DNA from 2 places in the Erwinia tracheiphila genome. Region 1 is predicted to be linked to the other one. Evidence: predicted binding sites of a transcription regulator. Region 1 holds the regulator's gene; the other holds the start of a gene.

What was found. The regulator ArgR, encoded in region 1, controls arginine synthesis, uptake and breakdown. The targets are predictions, from matches to a motif close to ANTGAATAAAAATACANT.
Region 2: the regulator ArgR is predicted to act here: its motif matches at 2,356-2,373, upstream of argA (amino-acid N-acetyltransferase).

What each region holds. Positions count from the first base shown of each region.
Region 1 is NZ_CP089932.1:696,361-703,930, forward strand. It holds gene aaeB (p-hydroxybenzoic acid efflux pump subunit AaeB) at 1-1,824, shown strand, start outside; partial or broken gene LU633_RS03625 (aldehyde dehydrogenase family protein) at 1,958-2,311, shown strand; partial or broken gene LU633_RS03630 (IS481 family transposase) at 2,373-3,152, opposite strand; partial or broken gene LU633_RS03635 (aldehyde dehydrogenase family protein) at 3,175-3,382, shown strand; gene LU633_RS03640 (barstar family protein) at 3,396-3,665, shown strand; partial or broken gene LU633_RS03645 (YdgH/BhsA/McbA-like domain containing protein) at 3,745-3,930, opposite strand; gene argR (transcriptional regulator ArgR) at 4,343-4,813, opposite strand; gene mdh (malate dehydrogenase) at 5,229-6,164, shown strand; gene degS (outer membrane-stress sensor serine endopeptidase DegS) at 6,203-7,261, opposite strand; gene degQ (serine endoprotease DegQ) at 7,338-7,570, opposite strand, start outside.
Region 2 is NZ_CP089932.1:3,548,682-3,556,251, forward strand. It holds gene mltA (murein transglycosylase A) at 1-584, opposite strand, end outside; tRNA gene LU633_RS18525 (tRNA-Met) at 789-865, shown strand; gene amiC (N-acetylmuramoyl-L-alanine amidase AmiC) at 952-2,181, opposite strand; gene argA (amino-acid N-acetyltransferase) at 2,406-3,749, shown strand; gene LU633_RS18540 (hypothetical protein) at 3,914-4,618, shown strand; gene LU633_RS18545 (hypothetical protein) at 4,615-5,052, shown strand; gene recD (exodeoxyribonuclease V subunit alpha) at 5,084-6,931, opposite strand; gene recB (exodeoxyribonuclease V subunit beta) at 6,928-7,570, opposite strand, start outside.

The DNA of each region.
Region 1 (7,570 bases):
GCATTTGCGGCAGGAGGCGACCCGTTCTCCGGGGCGCTGCGCCATCGGGGAATGCTGCGTATTATTGGTACTTTCCTTGGCTGTATTGCTGCTCTGGCCATCATGATTGCTACCATCCGGGCTCCGGCGTTAATGTTGTTACTGTGCTGCATCTGGACGGGGTTCTGTGTCTGGCTTTCATCGCTGATTAAGGTTGAAAACTCTTATGCCTTAGGGCTTGCCGGCTATACCGCACTGATTATTGTTGTTAGCGTGAATGCCAATGGTTCAGTACTGCTTGCTCCGCAGTTTGCCATTGAACGCTGTAGCGAAATTATCATCGGCATTGTTTGTGCCATCCTGGCTGACATGTTGTTTTCACCACGCTCAATCAAACAGGATATTGATCGTGAAATCGATGCGTTATTAGTCGATCAATATAAACTGATGCAGGTTTGCGTCGCGCCTGGCGAAAAAGAAGACGTTGATAAAGCCTGGACCGGGCTGGTGCGTCGCACTACGGCGTTGAACCTGATGCGTACCCATTTAATGATGGAATCGGGCCGATGGCACAGGATTGAGCGGCGGATGCGTGCGCTCAATACGCTATCCCTCACGTTGATCACTCAGGCTTGTGAAACCTATCTGATTCAGAATACCCGGCAGGAATATATACCGCCGCAATTTCATCTTTTTTTTGAAAAACCGGTGGAAAACATCGCTGATGTTCATAAGAACATGAAGGTTATGCGGCGGGTGATCACGGCCAGCGGCACCAAAAATATGCCGGTCACTATTGGTAACTGGGTGGTCGCTGCAACACGCTACCTGCTGTTGTTAAAAGGGATTCATACCAACAGCAGCATTAGCCGCATTGAAGAGGATGTACTGGCTGGCGAGCCAGTGATCAAAATGCGTTCCGCAGAATCCCGGCATGCGTTAATTAACGGATTACGCACTTTTGTGGCAACCGCCACGGGCTCATTGTTCTGGCTGTGGAGCGGCTGGACTTCCGGTAGCGGCGCGATGGTAATGATTGCGGTGATCACCGCACTGGCGATGAGAATGCCGAATCCATTGATGATGGTGAAGGATTTTCTTTACGGCATGATCGTCGCGATCCCACTGGGTTCGCTCTATTACATGATGATCATGCCCGCTACGCAGCAGAGTATGCTACTGCTCAGTATTGCGCTGGGTGTCATGGCGTTTATTGGTGGAATGCTGATTCAGCGCCGTCAGGTCGGTACGTTGGGGGCGCTGGTTGGCACCATTAATATTCTTACCCTCGATAATCCGATGACCTTCAAAGTCAGCTCTTTTCTCGATAGCGCTCTGGGGCAGGCCATTGGCGGTTTCCTGGCTCTTCTGGTGATTTTGTTAATTCGTGATAACAGTAAAGCCCGCACTGGCCGAACATTGCTCAACCGTTTTATGTATTCTGCCGTATCTGCGATGACCACCAATCAGGCACGTCGGCGGGAAAATCATCTGCCAGTGCTTTATCACCAGCTGTTCATGCTGCTGAATATGTTTCCAGGCGATATCAATAAATTTCGCATTGCCCTGCTGCTGATTATCAGTCATCAGCGCCTGTGTAATGCCGATATTCCGGTGAACAGCGACCTCTCTGCATTTCATAAACAGCTGAGGCAAACGGCCGATCGCGTGATTGCCGCACGCAACGATGTTAAACGTCGCGACTCTTTTCTGCGTTTACTGGCTGAACTGGACATCTATCAGGAAAAGCTATGCTACTACGATGCGCCATTCAGCGTCACCGAATCCGTCCACCGCCTTGCGGGAATGCTCAGGAAATATCAAAACACACTGATTCAAATTTGACCGATGCCGGAGCCCGGCACCGGGTTTTCCTTTGTCATGCCGCTCTCTTTCCCGCCATCTATACTTATTGCAAAGCCAAATCATGCAGGCGAAAACGATGAGCAGCTCGCTTCAGGACCATGAATTATTTTGAATCGGTTATTTCTGCGGTGGACAGTGGTTAAAATGTGCCAATACATTTGATGTACGTAATCCTGCGATCGGTGAGGTGATTGCTCGCGTGGCTAATGCAGGTACAACGGAAACAGAACGGGCCATTGATGCAGCGGTGAAAGCATTCCCTGTCTGGCGAGCTAAAACCGCTAAAGAACGCAGTGAAGTTCTTTGTCGCTGGTACCAGCTGATACTGGATAACGAATCCTGGCTGGCAAGGTTGATGACGGCAGAGCAGGGCAAGCCGATGAAAGAAGCCGAAGGTGAAGTGGAATACGCCGCCAGTTTGATTCAATGGTTCGCAGAGCAGGCTAAACGTGCTAATGGTGAGATTAATTGTACCCGCTCAGACCTGATCTGACAGTTACCGGTTATTTATACAGGTGTCTGTCGGATTACATCCGGTTCAGATCCTTTTCTGCACAGACACGTTTTCCATCAGGTAACCTGCCCACTGGCGTTCGCCCGCCGCACATTTTCCCCTGATGAGTCCGCTCATTATTGTCATGCCACAACCCGTTGTCCGGATCCGTTTGCAGGCTCTCCCGCTCCCCATATGACTTCTTGCGGAACGTAACCTGATAAAAATCCTGCAAAATCGTTTTATGGAAGTGCTCACCGATGCCGTTGGCCTGTGGGGACATCGCCTTCGTTTTCGTATGGGCGATATCGTTGATGGCCAGATAAAGCTGGTAATCATGCTGCTCCACCTTACCACAGTACTCCGTTCCTCTGTCGAGTCAGTATTCTCAGCACCGGCAGCCCCTGAGCCTCACAGAACGGCAGTACGCGATCATTTAGCAGGCCGGCGGCGGTGTTCGGCGTTTTACTCGTATACCGCTTGCAGTGCGCCACTTTCGGGTATGTATCCACGAACGTCTGCGGGCAGATACGGCCCACACCCTTTCAGATCGCCAGCACAGAAGGTGTCCTGCGACCCGGGATAGCCCGGGTGAGCGGTCTCGATTTCGCCATTGGCCTCATCATCATGCGCCTTTTTTCTCCAGCGCGGCGATTGGGGCACCGGTAAGCACGATGGCTTCTCTGGCGAGCTTTTCCTCAGGCGCCTTCAGGCGTTTACGGAAGTTCTCCAGGTCGTGTCGTTGCCAGATGGCGCGCACGCCGCTGCCGGAGGTAAACACGCCTTTTTTACGCAGCTCATCACTGGTCCGGTGTCAGATCACGTCGCGACGAATACAGATTAGCCCACCAGCAAAGCTTGGCTTCGCGAATTTTGGCTACTCGTGAGCCTGTGGGTGTAGTGGTTGCCATTACGCCGTGGCATTTTCCAATGGTTATGCTGACGCGAAAATCAGGTCCGGCGCTGGCGGCTGGCTGTACCGGGATAATTAAGCCCGTGAACAATACGCCTCTTGCGGCGTTTACACTGGTTGCCCTTGCAAAATGGAGCAGGCGGTATGAGAAAAGAGACTTTCGATTTTAAAGAAATTACCGATCAGGGCAATTTTTATCGTCACTTTAATGCGTGTTTTGCATTGAATGACCTGTCTGCCAGCGATCTGGATACCTTATGGGATGCAATAGCATCGGGAAGGTTACCTATACCTTTGGAAATTGAATTTATTCATCTGACCAGTGTGCAAAGACGGCGATATGGCGCACTTATTCTGCTTTTTGACGAGGCTGAAGAGGAGCAGGAGGGGCAACTCTGCTTTAACCTGAAATAACGTGCTGGAAAAAGTTTCCGGGCGGAGAGAAAGTGGCAGCAGAGACTTTGCATTCGCTTAGTTTATCGCCGAAACAAAATTACTTGTACCGTTCAGCAGTTGCGTGATAGTTGTCGTTGTTATATGCCTCAATAACACGACAGGATTTTGCGCCCTGCTCGTCGGCTTTTTGTGAAAGTTCCTCTCTGATATCCGTTTGTGCGCCAGCTACACCACTGACGCTAATTATTCCGACAGATTGCATATTTTGTGCTTGTTCTGCGTTAACGGAATTATAAGCTATAAAAATAACAGGCTAAGATTAAAAATGATTAATGAGATGGTGTTTTTCTGATGTTGTTAATGAAGGGTTTAATAATGGTTAACCATTTGGATATTTGTAAATCAATAAACTGTCAAAAGATACTTCACATGAACCATCGTTAATCCTCCACTCGATTCACCGGGAAGCATGCATTGAACTGTAGGAGGCGTAAATTTAATGGCTAAAGAGGTCCCCTGAATTTGCACCACTTTATTTAAAAATAAACCCACCGGGGAAAAATTCATATCGCCGTGCTCAATATAGTCTCAATTATTCTTATTTTTTGATAAAGCGAGGAATATAAATAATCAGATAACGCTATAAAACTCACAAAAACGATGATAAATCTGCCGTAAACGTGGATATGGCTTCCTTATAACTCTTGTTCAAATAAAATGAGTACCGAATCAAGCAGTTTACGAACATTGGTGTGCCTTACTGGCGTGATGAATATCGTATCATCACCTGCAATGGTGCCTAGAATCCCTTCTGGTTTACCTAAAGAGTCAAGCATCCTGGCAATGAGTTGTGCTGCTCCCGGGCTGGTGTGAATAACGATCAAGGCATCATTGTAGTCAATATCAAGCACTAAGTTTTTAAGCGGGCTGGTGGTCGTTGGCACGCCCAGTTCAGTGGGGAGGCAGTAGACCATTTCCATTTTGGCGTTTCGGGTACGCACCGCGCCAAATTTTGTCAGCATACGTGACACTTTTGACTGATTAATATTTTCGAAGCCTTGTTCCTGTAATACCGTCACAATTTCCCCTTGAGAGCTGAATTTCTCTTCTCTTAAAAGGGCCTTGAAGGCTTTGACCAAGTCATCTTGTTTTGAAGAGTTGCGCATGAGATATCCACTTAAAAAAAATGAAAAGAACGGCTGCTACCGGAGAGGTATCGCATCACTATGCAATTAGGTGAATTTTTATGCAAACATGAATTGTGGTGTTACTGTCCATAGCATCGGGAACGGCAGTCTGACAAAATTTAATGAAAAAAACAAACTGTGCAGTAGTCAGAGAACGCCGATAAAGTGAACGACATGTTATAATAATGATATTGTTTTGGTAGGTATGGTGATTGCGATGTCATGGCCTGCTTAAAACAAGTTACTATGAACGGTGATGATCTCTTGACATAATGCGGCCAATTTGGGGCATGCGAAGAGGAATTGATTCATTCGCCGTAGCCTCTCAATTCTTCACTGTCGATAATAAGAAAAATTACCGACGATTGCTATTTACTATAATAAGGAGCTTAAGATGAAAGTTGCAGTTCTCGGCGCAGCTGGCGGTATTGGCCAGGCCCTCGCACTTCTGCTCAAAACCCAGCTTCCGGCAGGTTCCGAACTCTCCCTTTATGATATCGCTCCAGTCACACCAGGTGTTGCCGTTGATTTGAGCCACATTCCTACCGCAGTCCACATTAAAGGCTTCAGTGGTGAAGATGCTACACCTGCGTTGCAGGGGGCGGATGTGGTATTGATTTCCGCTGGTGTGGCGCGTAAGCCAGGTATGGACCGCTCAGATTTATTTAATGTTAATGCGGGTATCGTTCGTAATCTTATTGAACAGGTCGCATCTACCTGCCCAAAAGCACTTATTGGCATTATCACAAACCCCGTTAATACCACTGTGGCGATTGCGGCAGAAGTACTTAAAAAAGCGGGGGTTTACGACAAAAACAAGCTTTTTGGTGTCACCACGCTGGATATTATCCGTTCAAATACCTTTGTGGCTGAACTGAAGGGTAAAAATCCAGCAGAACTGAACGTTCCTGTTGTGGGCGGCCATTCTGGTGTCACCATTCTACCGTTGCTCTCACAGATCCCGGGTGTACGTTTCACTGACCAGGAAGCTGCTGATTTGACTAAACGTATTCAAAATGCCGGAACTGAAGTTGTCGAAGCAAAGGCGGGTGGAGGCTCTGCCACACTGTCAATGGGGCAGGCAGCGGCTCAGTTTGGTCTGTCTCTTGTGCGTGCGCTCAGTGGTGAAGAAAATGTTGTTGAATGTGCGTACGTTGAAGGTGATGGCGAGCATGCACGTTTCTTCTCACAGCCTCTGCTTCTGGGTAAAAATGGCATCGTAGAGCGAAAAGATTTAGGTAACCTGAGCGCTTATGAGCAGCAGTCATTAGCAGGTATGCTCAGTACGTTGAAAGGCGATATTGTTTTGGGCGAAAATTTCGTTAAATAAATACTTTTCGGGTCAGCTTTCTGCTGGCCCGCCTCGCATTACGTTGCCGGATATTCCAGCACCGTAACGGGTAACGTCAATGTTTTGTCATTACGAATAATATCGAGCTCAATGACTGTGCCTGGGCGAATTTCAGCGACCTGATCCATGGTTTCAAGCGCCGATATTGCAGGTTTATTATTTACGTTTACGATTACATCATTTACCTGCAAGCCTGCTTTAGCCGCTGGGCCGCCTTGAGCAACATTCGTAACCACAATTCCCTGAATATGATCCAGACTGGCATTTTGTCGGTGTATTTGTGGGATCTCTCGTCCGCTTATACCAATAAAACCGCGTATCACCCGCCCATCGCGAATTAATTTATCCATGATTTTTACCGCCAGGGCGGTAGGGATCGCAAAGCCGATACCTTCTGGTGTTTCACCGTCATTACTTTTATCAAATGAAAGCGTATTGATGCCCATCAGCTCACCCAGAGAATTGATGAGCGCCCCCCCTGAATTACCTTTGTTAATCGAAGCGTCAGTCTGCAAAAAATTTTGGTAGCGTGATGGACTCAGCCCAACGCGTCCTGTTGCACTGATAATCCCCTGGGTGACGGTCTGGCCGATGTTATAAGGGTTACCGATCGCCATGACCAAATCGCCGATGTGAACGGTACGTTTTACATTAATTGGAATAACGGGTAGGGCTGATGCGGTAATTTTAAGAACGGCAAGGTCAGTCATGCTGTCAGAGCCAACCAGCATGGCTTCAAAAATACGGCCGTCCTGTAGCGCAACAATGATTTGGTCAGCGTCCTTGATGACATGGCGGTTGGTTAAAATATAACCCCTTCCATCCATTATCACGCCAGATCCGAGGGTGCGAATCTCAAGGTTATCAGCCGACGCATTGGCGCTTCGGTTATAAACATTCACCACCGCAGGTGCCGCGCGTCTTACCGCCGGGTTGTAACTGACAGGCGCTTCGTCAGGGGTACCATCCTTGTGCGAGAACAGGTCGTTGCTGATTCTCAGCGTCGGTATCGCAACCAGCAGTATGCCAGACACAGCAAGGCCAAGGAGCACTGAACGCAATAGTTTAGGGAGCATGGCTTCAAATGGTGAGTGAATGAACGCAGGCAGAATAACATGAGTTAAGCGGACACGCAGGTGCCCGCTTGATGATTTAACGCAAAAGCAGATAGATAGTTTGATCGCCGCGAATAATGTTCAGGGCGAGCAGGGGCGGTTTAGTTGCGAGTAGCTTGCGCAATTCTGTCAGATTTCCGACAGGTGAGCGATTAAGGCCAATAATAACATCCCCTTTTTGCAGGCCAGATTGCTCTGCAGGGGTTCCTTTGCTCACGTCATCGACGTTAACGCCCCTGGCCGCGGCATTGCTTAAGGTCGAACCTTGAA
Region 2 (7,570 bases), 2.1 Mb from region 1:
AGAGGGCGACCATCGCCATAGTCGACATAGCCACTCCCCTGAACATCCATAATGAAATTATCCATCAGTGAGTTGCTCCACGCGACAACATAGCGTTCGTCCAGCGCGCCACTGTAGATCTGTGCCCTACTGGGCAGTCGACGCTTGCTGGCTGGCTTGCGATAAAGGGGATACTGAAACTCGCCCTGACGCGTATAGCGCACATTGATCACCGGCGTATAGTAGCCAGTAAATTGCACGTTACCGTAGTTGTCCGTGCATTCAATCTGATACGTATCCAGACCGAACTGACGCAATTGTCGGGTATCGCCTCCGGCCAGCAACCAGCTTTTAATCGCGCTGTAGGTATTCTTCTGGCGGGCAAACATACTGGGCGAAGCGTATTTTATTTCCGAAACCTGATCGGCAAAGTCTTTGCCGTTAGCCGGACGCCCTTTCACGTTGGGCTGATTAACCAGTCCCAGAGGCTCATCCAGTTTTCCATCTTTATACTGCTGCCCACGATCCGTCTGTTTTGAAGAACATGCTGCCAACAGAGTAATCAATGTCCCAAAAAATACATGCCTCGCCCAATATCCTTTCATTACTTTCCGACTTCTCTGCAAAATGCCCGGGCGAAGATAGCAAAGCAGCCTTGAGAATGAAATGAGGGCGAATAAAGATTGTCCGGTACTGAGCAACAACAATACAGATGGTGGAAAAATTAGACAGAAGATTCGAATTTAATGACTTTCATACAAAAAGGGGTTGCAACAAAACTTACGGCGAGTATAGTGCGCATCCACGGACGCGGGATGGAGCAGCCTGGTAGCTCGTCGGGCTCATAACCCGAAGGTCGTCGGTTCAAATCCGGCTCCCGCAACCAATCAAGCGCCCTTATGGGTGTTTTTTTCTGTCCTTTATAAAAACTCTCTGTCTTTAGCCAACATATTTATTCGTCTTTCGCCTCGCTTACTGCGCAAAATACGCTTTTATTCCTGACAGAATAGCCCGGGCAACCTGCTGCTGAAAATGACTGGTGCGCAGCTTACGTTCTTCTTCCGGATTGCTGATAAAAGCGGTTTCCACCAGAATGGACGGAATATCAGGCGCTCTTAACACCGAAAAACCTGCCTGATCGACCGTTTTCTTGTGCAGAGGGTTGATACGACCCATATGTAACAACACTTCCTTGCCAACTCTGAGGCTGTCATTAATAGTCAGGCTCTGCACCATATCAAAGAGAGTATGATCGAGATAGCGATCACCGCTCTTGCTTACCCCACCGATCATATCGGATTCGTTCTGGGTTTTTGCCAGATAGCGTGCTGCGTTACTGGTCGCTCCCGTAGTCGAGAGCGCAAAAACTGAAGAGCCGCGGGCGGCCCGATTGGTAAAAGCATCGGCATGAATAGAGATAAACAGGTCAGCACGAAGACGCCGCGCCTTTGCCACCCGCACCTTCAGTGGAATAAATACATCTTCATTACGGGTCATCAAGACACGCAGAGTCGTTTCTTTTTCGATAAGATTTTTCAGCCGTCGGGCAATTTGTAACACAACATCTTTTTCCCGCGTATTATTCTTACCAATTGCACCAGGATCTTCGCCCCCGTGACCGGGATCGAGCACAATCAAAGCTGGACGATCCTTACCCGCTTTGCCCGATAAGGCAGCTGTTGCTGGCTGGTTCTGAGCCAGATTTCCTTTGTTATAATCTTCCAGCAAAGCCAGCAGAGGATCATCCTGATGCTGACTGCGTGTTGTATGCTCTGGATAGAGATCCAGCACCAACCGGTATTTAAACTCTGCAACCGGTGTCAGTGTAAAAATTTCAGACGTCACATTTTGCTTCAGCTCCACCACCAGCCGCACAGTATTTTGATCAAACTGACCTGTTCTGACGCTACGCACCCGGGGATCGTCATCACGTACCAGACTTGCAACATTTTTTAGTACCGGATTGAGCTGCAGATTCGCGATGTCAATCACCACGCGCACGGGGTTATCGAGTGTAAATTGCCGGAATTTAAGGGGTGCAGTGGATTCAAGAGTCATGCGCGAATAGGTCGTTGAAGGCCAGATGCGGATTGCAACCACATCGGCTCGGGCCGCGAAACCAACTCTGCTGGCACCCAGTAGCAAAACAGCCCCCGCACTTTTCAACCATCGGCGCCTGCCGGGCGAAGGTAGAACAGACATAAGACTCCGTTTTATTGCTGATTTAAATTAAAAAATTGATATAAAAAACTTAATAATTTTATTTTTTAGCGATTTTAACTAATCGTACCATGATTAAAACATGTGCTCAACGCGATAGCAGGTGACTATAGTAAAAACAAGGTGCCATCATTTGCCCCTTGCACCCCTGCCGAAAAAGAATAAAAATACATTTTCATCGAATAACCATTCACTGAGGACTTACCATGAAGGAACGCAGTACCGAACTGGTTCAGGGGTTTCGCCATACGGTGCCCTACATCAATGCCCACCGTGGTAAAACCTTTGTCATTATGCTGGGTGGTGAAGCGATTTGTCATGAAAACTTCTCGGGTATTATCAATGATATTGGCCTGCTGCACAGCCTTGGCATCCGGCTGGTACTGGTATACGGTGCTCGCCCGCAAATCGATGCCAATCTGGATGAACATCATCTGGAGCCGGTTTATCACAAACACACTCGCGTTACCGATAAGCAGTCGCTGGAGCTGGTCAAACAGGCTGCAGGCCGCCTGCAACTTGATATTACCGCACGCTTGTCCATGAGTCTGAATAATACGCCTTCGCAAGGCGCACACATTAATGTGGTGAGCGGCAATTTTATTATTGCTCAACCGCTGGGCGTAGATGACGGCGTTGACTATTGCCACAGCGGACGCATCCGCCGTATTGATGAAGAATCCATCCACCGCCAGCTGGACAGCGGTGCCATTGTGCTGGTCGGTCCGGTGGCCGTTTCGGTCACTGGTGAAAGTTTTAACCTGACTTCCGAAGAAGTTGCGACCCATCTGGCGATCAAGCTGAAGGCCGAGAAAATGATAGGTTTCTGCTCCGGGCAGGGCGTAACGGACAGTAACGGGACCACCATTTCTGAACTATTCCCAAATGATGCGCAACAGCGCATAGAAGCGTTTGAACAGAATGATGACTATCTCTCTGGTACCGTGCAGTTTTTACGCGGTGCAGTGAAAGCCTGCCGCAGTGGTGTTCGTCGTAGCCATCTGATTAGCTATCAGGAAGACGGCGCTTTAATACAGGAACTGTTCTCTCGCGATGGTATCGGTACTCAAATTGTGATGGATAGCGCAGAACAGATTCGCCGCGCCACCATCAATGATATCGGCGGCATACTGGAGCTGATTCGACCGCTTGAGCAACAAGGGATTTTGGTGCGTCGCTCCCGCGAACAGCTGGAGATGGAAATTGATAAATTTACTATTATTGAGCGCGATAATCTGGCTATTGGCTGTGCTGCACTTTATCCGTTTCCTGAAGAACAAATTGGCGAGATGGCCTGTGTTGCCGTGCATCCGGACTATCGCAGTTCATCCCGTGGCGAAGCCCTGCTCGAGCGCGTCGCGCTTCAGGCATGCCAAATGGGATTAAAAAAGCTGTTTGTCCTGACCACACGCAGCATTCACTGGTTTCAGGAAAGGGGCTTTATGCCAGTTGATATTGAACAATTACCCGAGAGTAAAAAGCAAATGTACAATTATCAGCGTCGATCAAAAGTGTTGATGATCGATCTGCGTGATGCCCATCTTGTCTGAAACTGGTCTCACACTAATACAAACCCGCATCATTCCCGGCATGTTGTAGCCGCTGATGCCACCTTACCTGAAAAGTTGAAATTGCGCGCCCTGACACATCTCAGGATGCGCGATTCCTGCATGATGATGCACTGAATGGAAAACAGGGACACAGGAAGTCAGGAATGAGTAAACGTTCGGATATTGTTGAAGGCCACACTGCTGGAAAATTAACCAGAGGTCTGGTTTATACGGAAGTACTTGGATGGATAGATCTGGGGCATGCCAGAGGCACTGATATCAAGAATTTTCTCAGCAGGATAGCGCGGGAAGAATCTTCTGGCAGAAAATTTTATGACATAGTCTATTCACAAGGAATGAACGATCCATTCGGACTATTTCGTATGGGAAAAATGACGACATGGCGTATTAAACGTGGTCGACCTTCCTGGGAGCAGAAGAGTATTGCGCTGGCCATGATGATGGCTGTGGCAGGTAAATTTGAAGCGCTACAGGATACATTTCCCCTTAACTGGCTGACGGATAGTGGATTCAGCGGCGAAGATTTGGTCTCTGATTTACTGGGATTCTACCGCGTTGTTTATCCCCACATTCCTTTCGAAATATTGCGTCCGGTCAGCAAAGCAGACGCGCTAAAACGCTGGGATCATTACGGTAAAATCGGCCAGTGGAAAAACACCACTTTCCGACCACTGCTGTTTCCAGACCCCGAAATCTGTCCTTCTGCAAGACCGCGCCTGGGTGAACTCCCACCGTTTATGCGTGCCGTATCCCCCTATAACGATTTTTTATCCGGTAACGTTATTCCGCCCGGTCGCATTAAAACATTTGCCATCGCAGGTACAGGTAACGGAAGGATGGGACTGTGAAAAAATGTATGCTGCTGCTCGCTATGGCTGCTGTCGGAGGCGTTTTGTATTTTTACGGCTGGCCGTGGCTAAAAATAGGTTTTGCCGAAAGCGCATATTACCGACAGCAGGATAAAAGAGAATACGATTTTTACACACCCGAACTGCTGAAAAATATGCCCCGCATCACCAACGACTACTCCTTCGAATTTGGAAATATCAGCGGTCCACAGGCTTTCGTCTACGGCATCAGATTTTATGGAACTCGGGACACGCAGAACATTCGTCATTATCTCAAATCAGCTGGATACGAGCCACAGACACATTGTGATATTGAAGCGGAATGCTGGTTGTCTGACAAATCTGAAGAAGATATCGTTACACTTTATACTTACTCTTCACCAGACACGGTCGGCGTTCAGCTATATCGAAGGCCACCGCCACCGCGCAACTGAATCCTGCTAATAGCGGGTCCGTTCAGACCCGCTATTGCTGATTTTCCGACAGGTTGAGACGCGCTATCAAACCGCTTCGGCGTAATGTGCGTATTTTGACCGCCTGATTAAACACCGTCTGTTCAGCAAAGAGTGTCAGCTTTGAGCGGGCGCGGGTAATGGCGGTATAAATCAGTTCTCGCGTTAGTATCGGCGTAAACTGGTCAGGCAGAACCAACAGCGTATGATCAAATTCAGAACCCTGGGATTTATGCACGGTCATGGCAAAAGCCGTCTCGTGAGGGGGTAAGCGGACCGGCTGCACCGCCTTGATTGTGCCATCCGCCAGAGGGAAAAAGACCTTCAGTTTTTCCTCATCATTGTACATGGTAATGCCAATATCGCCGTTAAACAGTCCCAGCGCACTGTCATTACGGGAGATCATCACCGGACGTCCCGCATACCACTTTCCGCCGATGCCCGGTGCACGCTGAATAAGCCGCTGCCGGGACAAAAAAGCTTCGATACGCTCGTTCAGCCCGATAACGCCAAAGGGGCCTTCACGTAGCGCGCAAAGCAAGCGGAAACGTCCAAATGCTTCAATCGCCTGCTCTGGTTGGACCTTATTTCGTAACAGCGACAGATATTCCTGGTAACCCGCCAGGCAAACACCCAGCAAATACTGGTACTGCTCGCCAGTTTGCAGCGAAAATCGCTCAATATCCGTGAATCCGGCGGCAAACAGCCGGTCCACCTGATGACTGTCTCCGGCATTTACCGCCTGTGCCATTTGCCCGATACCGGACGATGCACCAAACCTAAAGCTCTTGCGTAGCAGGCAAATGCTGTCATGCACGCCAGCCTGCTGCACATCGTTTGCCGCAACATCACACCCGGTCAGCAGCCTCAGTTCCTGTGCGCGTGCAGGGCTATAACCGACTTCCGCACAGCGACAAATATCGCCAAGTACCGCCCCAGCTTCCACCGACGCCAGCTGATCGCGATCACCCAGAAAAATAACCCTGGCCCGGGAAGGCAGGGCAGCAATCAGATTCGCCATCATCGGCAGATCCACCATAGATGCCTCATCCACCACCAGCAAATCCAGATGCAGTGGATTACCGGCGTGATAACGCATTCGCTGACTGCCGGGAAGCACGCCAAGCAGGCGATGTAAGGTCGTGGCTTCAGTTAAAAGCTGTTGCCTGGTTGCCTCACTGACCATCAGCGCCTTTAGCGCTTTAGCCAGCGATTCCGTCAGACGGGCCGCCGCTTTGCCGGTAGGCGCAGCAAGGCAGATTCGCAGTTTTTCGCCGGAAAGTTCCAGCAGTGAGGCAAGCAGGTTCGCCACGGTGGTGGTTTTACCCGTGCCGGGTCCGCCTGAAATGACCGCAATCTGTCGAGTGATAGCCACCGCTGCAGCGATTTTCTGCCCGTTGTCTGACTGCACACCAAAGTAATCATCGAGGATTGCACGCAGTCGTTCGGGATTTTGCAGGCTAACGGGCGTGTCATGGGCAAAAAAATGTGCCACTTCCCCTTCTGACTGCCACATGCGGTGCAGATAAAGCCTTTGTTGCCAGAGAACCAGCGGGGTGGGACCGGAACCATCGCCGACCGCCTCTTCCTGAGGCAGCAGCGTTTGCCAGTCAGGTTCACCCGCCTCAAACCAGATCTGCCTTGCCAGTTCAGGATAGCGTCCCGCGAACAGCTGCTGTTCGGTGAAGTGCACCAGCGGCAGGCAAACGTGGCCTTCACCTGCTCCGGCACTCACCCAGGCAGCAGCAAGCATCAGGGCGGGTCGTTCATCACCCGCAATCAGTCTGGCAAACTGTACATCAAGCGCCCGTAGCACTCGCCGTTCGCAGGCGATGTTTAACAGTTCAACCATCCTGCTCATAAGGTTTTCTCTTCGTTACCAGAAAAAAGTGCATCCAGTTCGGCAATAAATCCGGCATCCGGCCGGGTATGCCAGACGCCATTACCACTGGTTATCCCCTCAACACCACGCAGGAAAAGATAGATCACCCCGCCAAAATGCTGCTGGTAGTCATAATCCACCAGTCGGTGACGCAGATAGCGGTGCAGTGCGAGGGTGTAAAGTTGATACTGTAAATCGTAACGATGAGCACACATGGCCTGTGTCATTGCTTCCGGGGTGTAATCCGCCGCCGATTCCCCCAGCCAGTTGGATTTATAGTCCAGCAGGTAATATTTTCCCTGCCAGCGAAAAACCAGGTCGATAAACCCCTTTAACATGCCCTGTACCTGCTGAAAGTTGAGCGGCGAACAGGCCGCAGAAAGCGGATCGTAATGTCGTATCAGACGATCGAGCTTTTCTGCACTGAGCAGCGATTGAATGGGCAGAAAAAACTGCAGCTCTACCTGGCAGCAGGCAGGTGCCAGTTTATCCAGACTGACCCCGCTCTCGTTTAACGGAGTTTGCAATACGTGCGTAATCCAGCACATGATAGTCGGCAGCCAGACGATGTCATGCCCCCCAGCAATCAGCCGTTCGCTCAACCACTTTTCATCTATG